2 regions of the Chitinophaga sp. 30R24 genome follow, and region 2 is predicted to be linked to the other one. Evidence: riboswitches for the same ligand, from Rfam matches in the RefSeq annotation. Region 2 holds a riboswitch; the other holds the start of a gene.
What was found. A riboswitch is a leader RNA that binds a small molecule or an ion and turns the genes downstream of it on or off. The one in region 2 is predicted to bind thiamine pyrophosphate.
Positions count from the first base shown of each region.

Region 1: another riboswitch for thiamine pyrophosphate. It lies ahead of thiS (sulfur carrier protein ThiS); the one in region 2 lies ahead of ACDQ55_RS13155 (TonB-dependent receptor).

Region 1 covers NZ_JBJGXX010000001.1:777,766-786,021, reverse strand. The annotation lists gene ACDQ55_RS03215 (hydroxymethylpyrimidine/phosphomethylpyrimidine kinase) at 1-250, opposite strand, end outside; gene ACDQ55_RS03210 (thiamine phosphate synthase) at 226-903, opposite strand; gene thiC (phosphomethylpyrimidine synthase ThiC) at 824-2,677, opposite strand; gene thiS (sulfur carrier protein ThiS) at 2,762-2,965, opposite strand; TPP riboswitch at 3,018-3,121, opposite strand; gene ACDQ55_RS03195 (lipocalin family protein) at 3,161-3,631, shown strand; gene ACDQ55_RS03190 (hypothetical protein) at 3,711-3,962, opposite strand; gene ACDQ55_RS03185 (sterol desaturase family protein) at 4,010-4,843, opposite strand; gene dnaN (DNA polymerase III subunit beta) at 5,137-6,255, opposite strand; gene ACDQ55_RS03175 (pyridoxal phosphate-dependent aminotransferase) at 6,640-7,899, shown strand; gene ACDQ55_RS03170 (TetR/AcrR family transcriptional regulator) at 8,159-8,256, shown strand, end outside.
Region 2 covers NZ_JBJGXX010000004.1:270,869-279,124, reverse strand. The annotation lists gene ACDQ55_RS13180 (hypothetical protein) at 1-18, opposite strand, end outside; gene der (ribosome biogenesis GTPase Der) at 108-1,421, opposite strand; gene era (GTPase Era) at 1,473-2,342, opposite strand; tRNA gene ACDQ55_RS13165 (tRNA-Met) at 2,509-2,580, opposite strand; gene ACDQ55_RS13160 (single-stranded DNA-binding protein) at 2,691-3,098, opposite strand; TPP riboswitch at 3,314-3,408, shown strand; gene ACDQ55_RS13155 (TonB-dependent receptor) at 3,420-5,792, shown strand; gene argH (argininosuccinate lyase) at 5,915-7,249, opposite strand; gene ACDQ55_RS13145 (GNAT family N-acetyltransferase) at 7,287-7,868, opposite strand; gene ACDQ55_RS13140 (M20 family metallo-hydrolase) at 7,870-8,256, opposite strand, start outside.

The DNA.
Region 1 (8,256 bases), on a different contig from region 2:
CCATAATACTCACTTTGCAGTATTGTACGTTATTGCTGGCTAGCAAAGGTTTGGCTTGCGCGAGTATGTATGATAGCGGTATCCATTCTACCGATATGAATTGCGCCGGGGTTTGTATGGTGAGGGCTGTACAAATGCCTGCTCCTTGTACCCGGTGCTGTTCAAAGGTTTTAATGTCTGCTAGTAAACCAGCTCCCCCGCTGGGGTCCAGGCCGGCGAAACTCATCACGTAGGGTCGTTCCTGTTCCATAGCGATTGAATATGTTGATAGCTTTCCACGGCTTTTTCCGGCGTACGCCAGATAGCGCCCAGTAGCGCTGCGCCGTGGAAACGCCATTGTTTAATGAGGTGTATATTGTTATGATCTACCCCACCTAGGGCTAATATTTGCCCCTGTTGAGGCCAGGGCATTGCTGTTATGGCCTCTGCTGCAAATTTTCCGGTATAGCCAGGTTTGGAAATGCTGTCAAATACAGGGCTTAACAGCCAGGTATTAAAGCGTGTATCCATCTGGGATATATCTGTAGCGTGATGGATACCAGTACTGTTTTCTCGGAATGGTGTGGTGACAGCCTGTTCCTTTGTGTGCCCGCTCCAGTGCACGCCAGCTAGCTGGTAATCGGTGGCCAGCTGCGGTTGATCGCGTATTAGCAGTTGAGCATAGCAGGCCGGCGCGATGTTATCCAACAGTGTTTTATATTGCGCGGTATGCCAGTTGGGTTTGCGCAATATAATGCGATGGGCGCCAGCTGCCAGCAGCGACATGAGTATATCCGCTTCTCCGTATATGCTTTCGGGTGAGGAAATGATCCAGATCATGACATTACAGGTAAATATTTCCTCCCTGTTCAGCAAAGGCTGCGGCTTTTTCCTGCATACCGGTTGCCATGGCAGTAGCTTCATCGAGGCCTTTTTGTTCCGCAAATTCCCTTACTTCCTGTGTAATTTTCATGGAACAGAAGTTAGGACCGCACATAGAACAGAAGTGCGCAACTTTAGCTCCTTCGGCAGGTAAGGTTTCGTCGTGATAAGAACGGGCGGTCTCAGGGTCGAGCGATAAGTTAAACTGGTCTTCCCACCTGAATTCGAAACGGGCCTTGCTAAGGGCATTATCGCGGTATTGAGCGCCGGGGTGGCCTTTGGCCAGATCTGCAGCGTGGGCGGCTATTTTATAGGTGATCACACCCTGTCTTACGTCCTCCTTATTAGGCAGGCCGAGGTGTTCTTTCGGCGTTACGTAGCATAGCATCGCGGTGCCAAACCAGCCAATCATAGCAGCGCCTATACCAGAGGTAATATGATCATACCCCGGAGCAATATCGGTTGTTAAGGGGCCGAGGGTATAGAATGGCGCTTCATGGCAATGCTGCAGCTGCTTGTCCATATTGGCTTTGATAAGGTGCATAGGTACGTGGCCGGGGCCTTCTATCATTACCTGTACCTGGTGTTTCCAGGCTATTTTGGTTAGTTCGCCGAGGGTTTCCAGTTCTGCGAACTGTGCCGCGTCGTTAGCATCTGCAATGCTACCGGGGCGTAAGCCATCTCCGAGTGAAAAGGATACATCGTAGGCTTTCATGATTTCACAGATCTCTTCAAAATGTGTGTACAGGAAATTTTCCTGGTGATGCGCCAGGCACCATTTAGCCATGATGGAGCCGCCACGGGATACAATTCCTGTAGTGCGTTTGGCCGTGAGCGGTATATATCTTAACAGTACGCCGGCATGAATGGTAAAGTAATCCACGCCTTGTTCGGCTTGTTCTATGAGCGTGTCTCTGAATATTTCCCAGGTAAGGGCTTCTGCTTTTCCATTCACTTTTTCGAGTGCCTGGTAAATAGGTACAGTGCCAATAGGTACGGGAGAATTGCGCAGTATCCATTCCCGGGTTTCGTGGATATTTTTACCGGTGCTGAGGTCCATGATCGTATCTGCGCCCCAGCGGCAAGACCATACGGCCTTTTCTACTTCTTCTTCAATGCTGGAAGTAACGGCAGAGTTGCCGATATTGGCATTGATTTTCACGAGGAAGTTCCGGCCTATGATCATGGGTTCGCTTTCCGGATGATTGATATTGGCGGGGATAATGGCCCTGCCGGCAGCTACTTCCTGACGTACAAATTCTGGTGTAATGAAATTTACTGGTGTGTGTGCGTTGAAGCTATAACCTTTATGTTGTTGCCATAAGGCGTTGTTTTCCTGAAAGAGTTGTTCGGCGCATTGGTTTTCGCGGATAGCGATATATTCCATTTCCGGCGTAATAATTCCTTGCTGGGCGTAATAAAGCTGGGTAACGTTTTGTCTGGCTTTTGCCCGCAGTGGTTTGTTGGTATGGCTCATCAGGGGCATTTTGCCGCCTTCTTTCATGAGGTCTCTTACAAAAGGGCTGGAGTATTGTGGCAGTTGTTCCACGTTATTCCTGTCGCTGATCCATTCCTGCCGCAGGCGGGGTATACCGGTAGTAACGTCGATAGGAATGGCGGGATCTGAGAAGGGGCCGCTGGTATCGTAAACTACTACTGGCGGATTAGGAACGGAAGCGCCATTTTTGCCATGTAAGCGGGTATCCGTGAGTGATATTTTGCGCATGGCTACTTTAATAGGATGGATGCTCCCGTTTACATAAATTTTTTCTGACGCAGGAAATGGTGTGCGGCTAATGGCCGAGGGTTGTTGCATGACATGTTTTTTTAGAGACAAGAATAGCTTTTCCGTAATATTTACTACGGAACAGGGTATACGAAAAATAAAAAAGGCAACAGTTTAGCCGCCTTGTGTAGCGCGGATAATAGTGATATTATCAGCAGTGGATAGTGATTGCTTTTCCCAGGCGCTTTTAGGTATCACCTGATTGTTAACAGCTACGGCGATGCCTTTCTGGGCAGGGAGCTGAATAAACTGTAAGAGTGCAGCGATGGTTGTTCCTGGCTGCACCGCATAAAGTTTATTGTTTACATGGATTTCCATGGAAATTGGAATTTAAGTGAAACAATAAACTTTAAGGATGTGGAAAGATGAGAAAGGTTCAGTTACTTTTCCCTACGGCAGTATGAACTGCTTCAGGTACTGAGGGTATCATCTCAGTTTATCCGTTATATTGGATAAACACCCCTAAAGTGAGGTAAAAGTAAAGAAATAATCAGTAATTCGTAATTTTAAATCATGGTAAGAATTACTTTGATAGGTTTTTTGCTGCTGGCGATGGCATGTAATACCTCCAGGAAGGAAGAGGCAAAGGAAGCCTTGCAAGACGATAGTACTTTGGTTAATATCGCAGACAGCAGCAATGCCGGTATTACTGATAGCATTGTTGCTGTTGCGGATACATTGCATATAGATGCAGCCAAGCTCATAGGAAAATGGATGCAGCCTGTGGCTGGCCTGGATAAGGAAATGCAGGGCTTTCAACTAAAAAAGAATGGAATAGCCAGGTCCATTAATATGTATACGTTAGTATATGAAAAATGGGCGCTAACGCACGATACCTTGTTATTGTGGAATCACTCTGAAGGTGTTAAAGACACCTCTACCATCGTGGATACTACTATTATTAAAGCACTTAGTGATACTTCTCTGATATTGTTTCCTATAAAAGCAGCTGAAGGTTACGTGGAAAGATACCGGAAACAATAAAGTCACTATTTAGCAATAGAGAAGGGCGTTCCTTCGTAATTGCTAAATGCCTGCAGTTGGCCAATGGCTGGGTGGATACTCAGCTATAAATTCCCCAAAGTCCTACCAAACAGGCTACAACGGCCATGAATATACCGGCGGCAGCTAGTTGCATGTCATCAATATTTTTTCTTCCGATAAAGAGGGATACGATACCTATTACGATAGATATTGTGCCAGCAGCGATTGCATTTACTGGTATTTTCGTGATGAAGGCAAAGGCGGCTGACAGTACACCAATAATGAGCGCTGAGATACAGGTTGTTTTTGTTAAAGTGGTTGAGTGTTGCATATGTATTCGTGTTTTGAACGGGTGAAGGAATTATTGTTTATTTAAAGCTACTGTTGCTGACTGTTAACGTTTTCTCTGATCCCGCTGGCTTGTTCCCAGGGAACCTTTAGTAATACGCCTATTTCCCGGTACCGGTTGTCCTGGTATTCATCCAGTCCGTAGTGGATGGCCAATGTATCCGGCACTTTCACGAATGTGCGGAAGAGCCGGTCCCACAGGGAGAAAATATTAGCGTAATTGGCGTCTGTTTCTGGTTGATAATGGCTATGATGCACTTTGTGCATATCTGGTGATACAATGATCCAACTGAGCGTGTTATCAAGCCATTTGGGGAGATGTATATTAGCGTGATTAAACTGCGACATGAAGGCAGACAGACTTTGGTAGAACATAACCATCCAGAAGGGCACTCCCATGGTGAGAATAGCAACAACGAGGGCAATTACCCGGAACAGGCTTTCTACGGGGTGATGCCGCAAGGCGGTAGTTGCATCAATCTGCGTGTCTATGTGATGTATTTTATGAAATTGCCACATCCAGCCTACCTGGTGTTGTACCCAGTGTATGAGCCAGGTGCCGATTAAATCCAGCATTAGCAAGGCCAGTACTGTATGCAGCCAAAGAGGGAGGCGTACCAGGTAGAGCAATCCAAAATGGTTACCAGTGGTAAACCTGGATGCCCGTATGATCAGGAAGGCCAGTCCTGTATTAACGATAGTAGTAGTGAGGGTGAAAAACAGGTTGGCGCCGGCATGCCGGTAGCGATTACCATGAAACTGGAAGCGGGGGATTATCCCTTCTATCATCCATAACAATAACAGCCCGCCCACGAGAATGGCTGTGCGGTACACTGGTGGAATATGTTCGAAAAAGCTTACCATATGATGGTAAAGTATATATAGACTGTAAAAACACTGCGCTATAAGGTTCTTCTGTCCAGGCCAACAAAATCTTCATCGAGGATATGGGGTGATTACTTTCGTATAGGAATACCTGTCACGCAATTCCTCACAAAAATTACGATTATTTGGGGAATAAATAAAGTGCTCTTTTAGGCTATCGGCAAATAAAAAAGCAACCTCTTTGTAAGAGATTGCTTTATATATAAATATTAATATGCAGGTAATTGGCTTTTTCTAAAATTAATAGATCAGTATAGCCATTTCCTTTAGCATTAATTATTCAACATTAATGGCATTACCAGCATGAGAAGGTCTTCATGTTCTTCTTTTTCGGAAGGTCTGAGGATACCTGCTTTGGTGGCGGTGGCCAGGTCTACGGAGATTTCGTCGCCTTCTGCGGCGTTGAGCATTTCGATAAGGAATTTAGCGTTGAAGGCAATCTGCATATCATCGCCGGTATATTGGCAGTTCATGCGTTCATTACCTTCAAAGGAGAAGTCCACATCCTGGGCAGATAATTGCAGTTCGCTGCCGGTGATGCTGAGGGCTACCTGGTTGGTGCTTTTGTTGGCAAATACGCCTACCCTTTTCAGGGCGTTCTGGAAATCGCTTTTTACCACGGTGAGGCGGTAAGGATTGTCTTTTGGTATTACTACTTTATAGTCCGGGAACCGGGCATCGATAAGGCGGCAGATCATCTGGGCGCCGTCGTGCTGTACAAAGAAGTGGTTCTGGCTATAAGCAACTTTAATTTCGGAATCATTGTCTGGCAGGGCAGACTTCAGGAGGTTCAGCGGCTTTTTAGGCACGATGAAGTTGTCTGGTTTTGGGCATTTTACATCTGTTCTTACGTATTTCACGAGACGGTGCGCATCGGTAGCCACGAAGGTGAGGCTATCTGGCGCCAATTCGAAGAATACGCCGGTCATAGCAGGACGGAGATCGTCGTTGCTCACGGCGAACAGGGTTTTATTAATAGCGGTTACCAGGCCGGTGGCGGTCATGGTAAAGGAAGTAGTATCGTCTGCGGCTGGTTCTTTCGGGAAGTTCTCCGGATTTTCCCCCATCACCTTATACTTACCATTGTCGGAAGTGATCTCTACTGCATAGGAGTTCAGATCAATGTGAAAAGTAAGCGGCTGGTCGGGCAGATTTTTGAGAGAGTCCATCAGGATCTTTGCCGGGATGCAGATTCGTCCGCTTTCCTTGGCTTCCACCTCCAGCTTCACCCGCATAACAGTTTCCAGGTCAGTAGCAACTACAGTCAGTTCATTTTTGTCAATCAGGAAAAGAAAATCTTCCAGTATAGGCAATACTGTGTTGGAATTAATAACCCCGCTGATCTGTTGTAATTGTTTTAATAAAGTAGAGGAAGAAACAATAAATTTCATGGTTTATATAAGTTTGCTTATCATTATTTGTGATGGGTAACTACAGGATTCGTTGTCTGGTGAACATGTTACCTCGCATAAAAGGTCAAATGTACAGTAAAACAAAGATAGAATTTTTTGTTGCATGCCCTAATTTCATCACATCTTATACACTAAGATAAGGTGGTTTTACACAACGATTTATCTCGTTTCAAATATTTATTTTTAATATAATGCTAAACAGAAGGATTAAAAGCTCCGTCTTTCATTAGATAAGATGTAATATTATTCCCTATTTGTTAATGAATATGAAAAGAATTACCCTGTTCTTTTAAATTATCTTCAAATCGGTTACTTTTGCCGCGCGAAAATTTTATTCCAAAAACCAACAAAAAAAAGCAGGTTATGAAACTGTCTCATTTAGCCGAAACACTGATTGGATCCGAAATCATTAAGTTAGCAGCTGAAATAAAGGAGAAACAGGCCAAGGGAGAGAAGATATATAACTTCACCATTGGCGATTTTGACCCGAAGGTATTTCCTATCCCGGTTGAATTTGAACAGGAAATCATAACAGCCTATAAGGAGCACCTGACTAATTATCCTCCCGCTGATGGTATTCCGGAACTACGGCAAGCAGTGGGTGAATTTATAGCGGAACGTGAAGGGCTCTCCTATGACCCTGCCAAAGAAATCGTGATTTCCTGTGGTGGCCGTCCTATTATCTACGCTACTTTCAGAACCCTTGTAGACCGCGGCGAAAAGGTGGTATATGCTACTCCTTCCTGGAATAACAACCACTACGCTCACTTCCTGGAAGCAGAGCATGTGATACTGGAAACCACACCGGAAAACTTTTTCATGCCTACGGCAGAAGAATTGAAACCGCTCCTGAAAGGCGCTACCCTCCTGGCACTTTGCTCTCCACAAAACCCTACCGGTACTACCTTTGGTAAAAAACAGCTTGAAGATATCTGCGACCTGGTACTGGAAGAGAATAAAAGCAGGGGCGCCGACGAGAAGCCACTGTACGTTATGTTTGACCAAATGTACTGGGTGCTTACTTTTGGCGAAACTCACCATTATAACCCAGTTGCGCTCCGCCCGGAGATGAAGGAATACACTATTTTCATTGATGGTATGAGTAAAGCTTTTGCTGCTACTGGCGTAAGGGTAGGCTGGGCATTAGGCCCCGCTGCCGTTATCGGTAAGATGAAATCCATCCTTTCTCACGTAGGCGCCTGGAGCCCAATGGCAGAACAGAAAGCTGCTGCCCGCTATCTCGTGCAAAAAGAGAATGTAGATAAATACCTGCAACACTTTAAAGGTGAAATCGAAGAAAGATTGGTGAAAATCTATGAAGGCTTCGATAAACTGAACAAGGCAGGCCATCGCGTAGAAGCCATCGCTCCGCAGGCTGCTATCTACCTGACCATTAAATTTGACCTGGTAGGTAAAAAGAAGGCAGATGGTACTGTACTGGCCGATCAGGCAGCCGTTACTTCTTACATTCTGGATGAAGCTAAACTGGCCCTGGTGCCTTTCTATGCTTTCGGGGCTACTAAAAATTCGCCCTGGTACCGCCTCAGCGTTGGTACTTGCGTGAAAGAAGAAATACCTGCTATGTTGGAAAAACTGCAGACAGCCCTGGAAGAATTACAATAGTTGTCACTACCCAGAACAGGTGGAAGCGCCTGTTCTGCATTATACTTTCGTTAAAGCACAAAGCGGAACCGGTATTACCGGTTCCGCTTTGTGCTTTATGCCCGGTTTATCAAAAGATGCCTTAGCCAGGTTTCCCCTGCTTCTTTCTCCATTATTGTTAAAGAAATCAGAAAAATTATTTTTTAGCTGATCAATTCATGCTACTTATTCGAAAAAACTATCTACTTTTGACCTTGAAACTAAAAAAGTCAAAAAGTTAATGCAGGCAGAGACCAAAGACGAGATGAGGGATCGCATCCTGGAGGCCGCTCTGAAGCGTTTTACACATTATGGGGCTTCTAAAACAACGATGAATGA
Region 2 (8,256 bases):
TACGAATAATTTTTTCATTTTAATTTGTTTTATTTTTTAAAACCGGCGCAAAGGTATACAAATTTTATAAAATACAAAATCTATATACGTTCTTTTTAAGTTAACTTTTATTTTTTTCTGAAAAAGATTTTCAGCGGCACTCCAGTAAAGTTAAACTTCGAACGCAGCTGGTTTTCCAGATAATTACGGTAAGGTGTTTTCACATCGTCTGGCAGGTTACAGAAAAAAGCAAATGCCGGCGTATATGTTGGCAACTGGGTAACGTATTTGATACGGATAGGAATTCCTCTTACTACCGGTGGGTGGTAAGATTCGATTGCCTTCAACATCACTTCATTTAAAACAGAAGTCTGAATTCTGCGGGTACGGTTGTCGTATACTTCCAATGCCGTTTCTATGGCCTTGAAAATACGTTGCTTCTCTGTTACGGAAGTAAAGATGATAGGCACATCAGAGAAAGGCGCCAGGCGATCTTTCAATTGCTTCTCGTAATCCCTCGCCGTATTTGTAGCTTTCTCCACCAGGTCCCATTTATTCACCAGGATCACTACACCTTTTCCTTTGCGGGCAGCCAAACTAAATATGCTCAAGTCTTGCGCTGTAATGCCTTTTTCCGCATCCAGCAGCAACATTACTACATCGGCTTCATCCACCGCTTTAATGGCGCGGATCACAGAATAAAACTCCAGGTCTTCATGCACTTTCGCTTTACGCCTGATACCAGCCGTATCGATGAGCATAAAATCTTTCTGGAACATATTATAGTGCGTATGAATGGTATCGCGGGTAGTGCCGGCAATATCAGACACAATGTTACGCTCTACGCCCACCAAAGCATTCAGCAAAGACGACTTACCCACATTAGGTTGCCCGATGATCGCTATTTTAGGCAGGTCTGTTTCCAGTGTTGCCTCTCCCATGTCGGGAGTAATATGGCTCACCACAGCATCCAGCAATTCGCCGGTACCGCTGCCAGACATAGACGAAATGAAAAAAACATGTTCAAAGCCCAGGCTGTAAAACTCTGTTGCTTCCAGCTGGCGCTGACTATTATCTACTTTGTTCACTACCAGGTACACGGGTTTGGAGGTACGTCGCAGGATATCTGCTACATCTGCATCCAGATCGGTGATACCAGTAGTTACATCACACATAAAAATGATCACATTGGCTTCTTCCATAGCCACTTTGGCCTGCTTGCGGATTTCCCGCTCAAACACATCATCACTGTTGGTGACAAATCCTCCTGTATCAATTACGTTGAAGGTTTTACCGTTCCAGTCGGCAATACCGTATTGACGATCGCGGGTTACACCGCTTTGGTCGTCTACGATGGCCTTACGCTGTTCCAGCAAACGATTAAATAACGTTGATTTGCCTACGTTTGGGCGTCCCACAATAGCTACTGTAAATCCAGCCATTTCAATAATTTTTTCGTACTAACCTGAACGATATGTCCAGGAATTTTTTAATTAATATCCATATTCCTTCAGGAACAGGTCATTATCCCGCCACTTGCCCCTTACTTTCACAAACAGTTCCAAGAACACTTTCCGCTCAATAAATTTCTCTATCTCTTGGCGTGCCCTGGTGCCCAACTCGCGGATCGATTTTCCTCTCTCACCCAGGATAATGCCTTTCTGTGTATCGCGGGTAACGATGATCTCGGCAGTAATTTTGGTGAGCGTATCCTTTTCCTGGAATTGGGTAACTATTACGGTGGTATGATAAGGGATCTCCTCTTCAAATAATTCGAATATTTTTTCGCGGATCATTTCCGCTACAAAAAAGCGTGTAGACTTATCCGTTAGTGTATCTTCCGGATAAAAAGGATTGGCTTCGGGCAGCAGTGCTACAATCTCTGTGAGGAGTTCCTTAATGCCCTTTTGCTGCCTGGCGGAAATAGGTACCACCGCTTTTGCTTTTCCCCATGCTTTAGCGCGTTCCAATAAAATGGTCATCTCCTCTTTGGCGATATTGTCCATTTTATTGAGCACCAGGATTACCGGCACCTTCAGTTTCAGGGAATCGAACAGCTCCAGGTTTTCTTCCAGAGAGTCTTTCACATCCATGATCAACAGTGCCACATCCGCATCTTCGAGCGCAGATTTCACAGCGCCCATCATTTTCTCATGCAATTTATACTTCGGATCTATAATACCCGGTGTATCAGAAAACACGATCTGATATGCAGGGTCTGTTAATACCCCGGTAATACGATGCCGCGTGGTTTGCACTTTAGGGGAGATAATAGCCAGCTTTTCGCCAATAATAGCGTTCAATAAGGTACTCTTCCCTGCATTGGGCTTACCAAAAATATTTACAAAACCTGCCTTATGCATGATAATAATTATAAAAATACATTCACTTCACAAATGATCAATAACCAGCCTACCCAGTTATAACAACAGCTGAAACCCACTGCTTGTTATAGTATAACACTGGCTTACCCCAAATAAAAAAAGCCGAATTTCTTCGGCTCTTTATCTTTTAGCTTAGCGCTGCTTGTAGCGAGGAGCGGATTCGAACCACTGACCTTCGGGTTATGAGCCCGACGAGCTACCTCTGCTCTACCTCGCAATGAGGGTGCAAAGATACACTTATTTCAATTCGCACCAAATATATTTTAATAAAGTTGAAAGCCAACCATAAAAGGCTGGCTTTCACATTGGAATGCATAACATAATTTATCAAAATGGAAGATCGTCAGCGGGCTGTTCCTGCACAGGTTCGGCTTCCGGAACAGGCACATCAGTTACAGTAGCCTTTCTCTTTTCTTCTTCCCGCCGGCTGAGCAGCTGCAAAGAAAACACCCTTAACCTCAATGCGCCGGATAAAGCGCCGGTGCTGTTACTTACATAGGCCTCCACGCGGGGAGCGCCTTCTACAAATACCATCACCCCTTGTGTTAAATAAGGAGCTACATTTTCCCGGTCCCACAGGGAACAATCTACCCAGGTGGTCCTTTCTGCCAGTATGCCCTGCGCATTTTTAAAACGCTCATTAACGGCTACGGGGAAATTGAAAACTACCGATCCGTTGACTTCTTTTTTCACTACGTCCCGGCCCAAATGGCCGATTAACTGAAGCTTGATCATCAGCAATAAAGATTTAAATGATTAAAAATTTATACCTGCTGACTGAGAGAAGTATCTATGGAAATTACGCAAATTTCTTCCTACCGAAAAATAAATACTGTTTTTTAATGAATACAGCTATACCTTTGCCATCCGCATAAAGTAAGCAGTATGTTTACCTGTTTATCAACCTACTATTGCTTTACTGCCTTGTATATACGCCCCTGGCGGGCAATACAAAATACATGGGGTGCCTTACTTTCAGGCTGAGATCACACCCAATGAACCTAGACCAGGTAATGCTGGTTAGGAAATGCTTTAACAGAAAACGGACATATTTACATGAAACAGCTAATGTTATTGGTGCTGCTATCTATAGCAGGCACTCTACATGCACAATCCCTGATTACTGGTACTGTTACCAGTAAAGCCAACGGACAGCCACTGGAAGGCGTTACCATCTCTATCCACCAAACCGGCGCCCTTACCGACAGCAAAGGACATTACAGCATCCATCTGCCTAAAAAAGGTACCTATACTTTAACTGCCAGCTTTATCGGCTTTAAATCCTATACCACTACCATCGATACTAAAAATACCGGGCATGCCGACATCGCCCTGGAAGCCACCAGCCTGTTTGTAAAGCCGGTGGAGATCAGCAGTTTGCGTGCTGGTAAAAACGCTCCTTTCGTAAATACCACTATTACCGCTGCTGATATTAAAAAAGAAAACCTTGGCCAGGATCTGCCCATACTGCTGGATCAACAACCTGCCGTTGTTACTAATTCCGACGCAGGTACCGGTATTGGCTATACAGGTATGCGCGTACGCGGCTCAGACATTACCCGCATCAACGTTACAATTAACGGTATTCCCGTAAACGATGCCGAATCGCAAGGTACCTTCTTTGTAAACATGCCAGACTTTGCATCGTCTGTTAGCAGCATACAACTGCAAAGAGGCGTGGGCACCTCTACCAACGGCGCGGCCGCTTTTGGCGCTACCCTTAACCTCAGCACCAATGAATTCAACGAAAAAGCATATGGCGAAATTAGTAACAGCTACGGTTCTTTCAACAGCTGGAAGCATACGGTAAAAGCAGGTTCCGGCCTTATCAACGATCACTTCACGATCGATGCCCGCCTCTCTAAAATCTCGTCTGACGGCTATATAGACCGCGCCTCTTCCGACCTGCGCTCGTTCTATACTTCTGCAGCGTATATCGCTGATAAAACCGCTATCCGCCTCAACGTTTTCTCCGGAAAAGAAAAAACTTACCAAGCCTGGAATGGCGTACCGGAAGCCCTGTTGAAAACAGACCGTACTTACAATTCTGCCGGTACCGAAAAACCAGGCGCCCCCTACAATAATGAAACAGATAACTACCAACAGGACCACTATCAATTATTCCTCAACCAGGAAATAAACTCCCATCTCAACTTTAACGTAGCATTGCACCTTACCCGCGGCCGCGGCTACTACGAACAATATAAGGCCAGTCAATCTTACGCAGATTATAACCTGGAAGCACCGGTAATCAACGGCGACACAGTGCATACTACCGATTTAGTACGTCAGCTGTGGCTCGACAATTACTTCTATGGCACAGTGTTTTCCATGAACCGTACCGGCGAAAAGTTCAACTGGAGCTTGGGTGGTGGCTGGAACCGCTATACGGGCGACCATTACGGCAAAATCATCTGGGCCCAGGTAGGCATCAACAAAGATGATCAATATTACTTCTACCCTGCCGCCAAAAACGATTTTAATATTTACTGGAAAGGCGAATATAAAATCACTACCGGCCTGAGCGTATTTGCGGATATGCAATACCGTAATATCATGTACCATATGGATGGCTTCGAAGATGCACCCTCCTATATCGCACATGTAAATTATAATTTCTTCAATCCTAAAGCGGGTATTTCCTATAATATCAATGCAGCCAACCGCGTGTTTGCATCCATTGCTATTGGGCATAAAGAACCTAACCGCGATGATTTTGCAAACAATTATGGCACAGCTGTACCCAAGCCGGAAGAATTGCGCGATATCGAAGCTGGCTATACCTGGAACAATAAAATCGCTATTATCCAGGCAAATGTTTACTACATGAACTATAAGAACCAGTTGGTGCAAACCGGTATGCTTAACGATGTAGGCGCTTATGTACGTACCAATATCCCTAAGAGTTACCGCATGGGTATTGAGGTAAACGGTAATGTGAAGCTGGGCAATATCTTCAGCGTAGCCGCTAACGGTGCATTGAGCCGCAATAAGGCATTAAACTACCATTCCGTTACTTACGATGAAAACTATGAGCCGCACACAGAGGTGTTCAACAAAACAAATATTTCCTTCTCCCCTACTTTCGTAGGCGGTATAACGTTAACGGCTAAACCAGTCCGCAACCTTAATATCGATCTATTAGGAAAATATGTTAGCCGGCAGTACATGGATAATACCTCCAATGTATCAGGCAGCCTGGACCCTTACTTCGTGAGCAATTTGCGCCTCAACTACGAGGTACCGCAGCATTTGTTCCGTGAACTGGGATTACAGTTTATGTTAAACAATATCTTCAATAAAAAGTATGCGCCTAACGGCAGTACCTATCCCAGCTTTGATCTGGCCAACAACCGTGTAGCGTATGATAACTACTACTACCCGATGGCAGGCACCAATTTCTTTGCAGGGATCACTATAGGTTTTTAACCAGGCCTATACAAAGCCTTACCGGGTATCCTATCCGTGTAAGGCTTTGTTATTGGTGAGGATAAACATAAAAAAAGCAGACCAGAGTGGTCTGCTTTTTTATATAGTTATTATTCATTCAATCAACTGTTCAATAATTGCTCCAGGGCTTTATCTACTGTATCAAAGGGGAAACCTTTTATTACAGCATCCATCTGAGCAGCAATTTGTGCCGTACATAAGTTGCCAATACTGCCGGCATGCGTATGCGCCACTTCTTTTTCCGGTGAGAAACTACCATTTTCTATATCCATACCCACTTTCTTATAAGCTTCGCGGAAAGGAATACCCTGTAATACCAGGTTATTGACTACTTCTACGCTAAACAGGTATTGATATTTTTCATCGTCCAGGATATTTTCCTTGATACGGATATTTTCCAACATCAGACGGCTCATGCGGATACAATCTTTCAAGGTTTGAAAGGCCGGGAACAGGTTTTCTTTCAACAATTGCAGATCGCGGTGGTAGCCGGAAGGCAGATTGGTGATCATCATGGCGATTTCATTCGGCAATGCCTGTAATTTATTACCATGAGAGCGGATCAGTTCCCATACATCCGGATTCTTTTTATGTGGCATGATGCTGGACCCGGTAGTTAGTTCGTCTGGAAAACTAATAAATCCGAAATTCTGGTTCATGAATAAACAGGCATCCATCGCCATTTTAGCAATGGTGGCAGCGATACCTGCCAGGGCAAAAGCCACTAATTTTTCTGTTTTCCCCCTGCCCATCTGTGCATATACTACATTATAGTTAAGCGCATCAAATCCGAGCAACGCGGTGGTCATCTCACGGTTAAGGGGGAACGAAGAACCATAGCCAGCGGCAGAACCCAATGGGTTTTTATTTACCACACGGTATGCACCCTGCAACATCGTAAGATCATCTACCAGGCTTTCTGCATAAGCGCCAAACCACAACCCAAAAGAGGAAGGCATAGCGATCTGCAGGTGAGTGTAACCCGGGATCAGGTGATTTTTATATGCTTCGCTCTGTTGCTGCAGCAGGTGGAACAATGCCAATACTTCCTCCACTATTGTTTGCAACTCGTGGCGCAGGAAGAGTTTCAAGTCTACCAACACCTGGTCGTTGCGGGAACGGCCACTATGTATCTTTTTGCCTACTTCACCCAAGCGACGGGTGAGCAGCAGCTCTACCTGTGAATGAATATCTTCTACTCCTTCTTCCAACTTAAAATCACCGGACTGGATTTCCTGGTAAATATGGCGGAGTTCTTTCTTTAAAACAGTCAGTTCCTCCGCTTCCAGCAAACCAATACTTTGCAGCATAGTGATATGCGCCATAGAGCCCAGCACGTCGAATGGCGCCAGGTAGGCGTCCATTTCCCGGTCTTTTCCCACGGTAAACTGTTCTACAGCAGCCAGGGAAGCTTTATCTTTTTGCCACAATTTCATGATGTTATAATTTTCTGCTGCCCGCAGGCAGCTATCCCTAAAAATCGTATTTATCAAATATCCGTTGTTTCACTGCCAGCCACTCTTCTTTCACGATGCTGAAATAAACGGTATTACGCACCCTACCGGTGCTGGTGATCATATGCCGGCGCAAAATACCTTCCTGTGTACAACCGATACTCAGGATGGCGTTACGCGACTGGGTATTCAATTCGTCGGTTTTAAGTTCCACGCGGTTCATGTCCATCACCTCAAAAGCATGCTGCAACATCGCAAATTTCATGGCTTTATTCAATCCCGAACCCTGCAGGGAAGGGGTAATCCAGGTGGAGCCAATCTCTAGGCGTTTATGCGGCAACGTGATTGCAGCGTAACGGGTAGAACCGGCTATGCGGTTTTCCTTCTTGTCGAAAACTACAAACGGAATAGCTGTTTTTGCCGCCCGTTCTGTTAACGCTACCTGTATATATTTTTCCAGGCTGGCATCATCGGTGAGCTGCGACATACCTACTTCCCAAAGCGAAGGCTCCAATGCCAGCGGCAGCAGCACTTCCTTGTGGCTGGTCTGCAATGGTTGCAGTAACACGCGTTTATTTTCGAGAACAGGCAAAAAATCCATATTACTGTATCATTTCAAGTAACCTGATATAACTGTTGATACCTTCCCTGATCTCGTGCAGGTAAACGTATTCATCTGCCGTATGTGAACGGGCAGAATCGCCTGGTCCCATTTTCACGGAAGTAGCGGGTATCAGCGCCTGGTCGGAGGTGGTAGGTGAACCATAGCAGGTTTTACCGATGCTCACCCCTGCGAGCACAAAGGGATGATTCATTGGAATAAAGGAAGGTCGCATACGCATAGACCTCGGCTTTACCTCGCAGGAAACGTTCGACTGTATGATCTCCAGCAGCTCTTCCAGTGTATATTGATCTGTAGCCCGTACATCTACCACAAAAGAGCAATCGGCCGGCACTACATTATGTGCTTTATTAGACGTATTGATAAC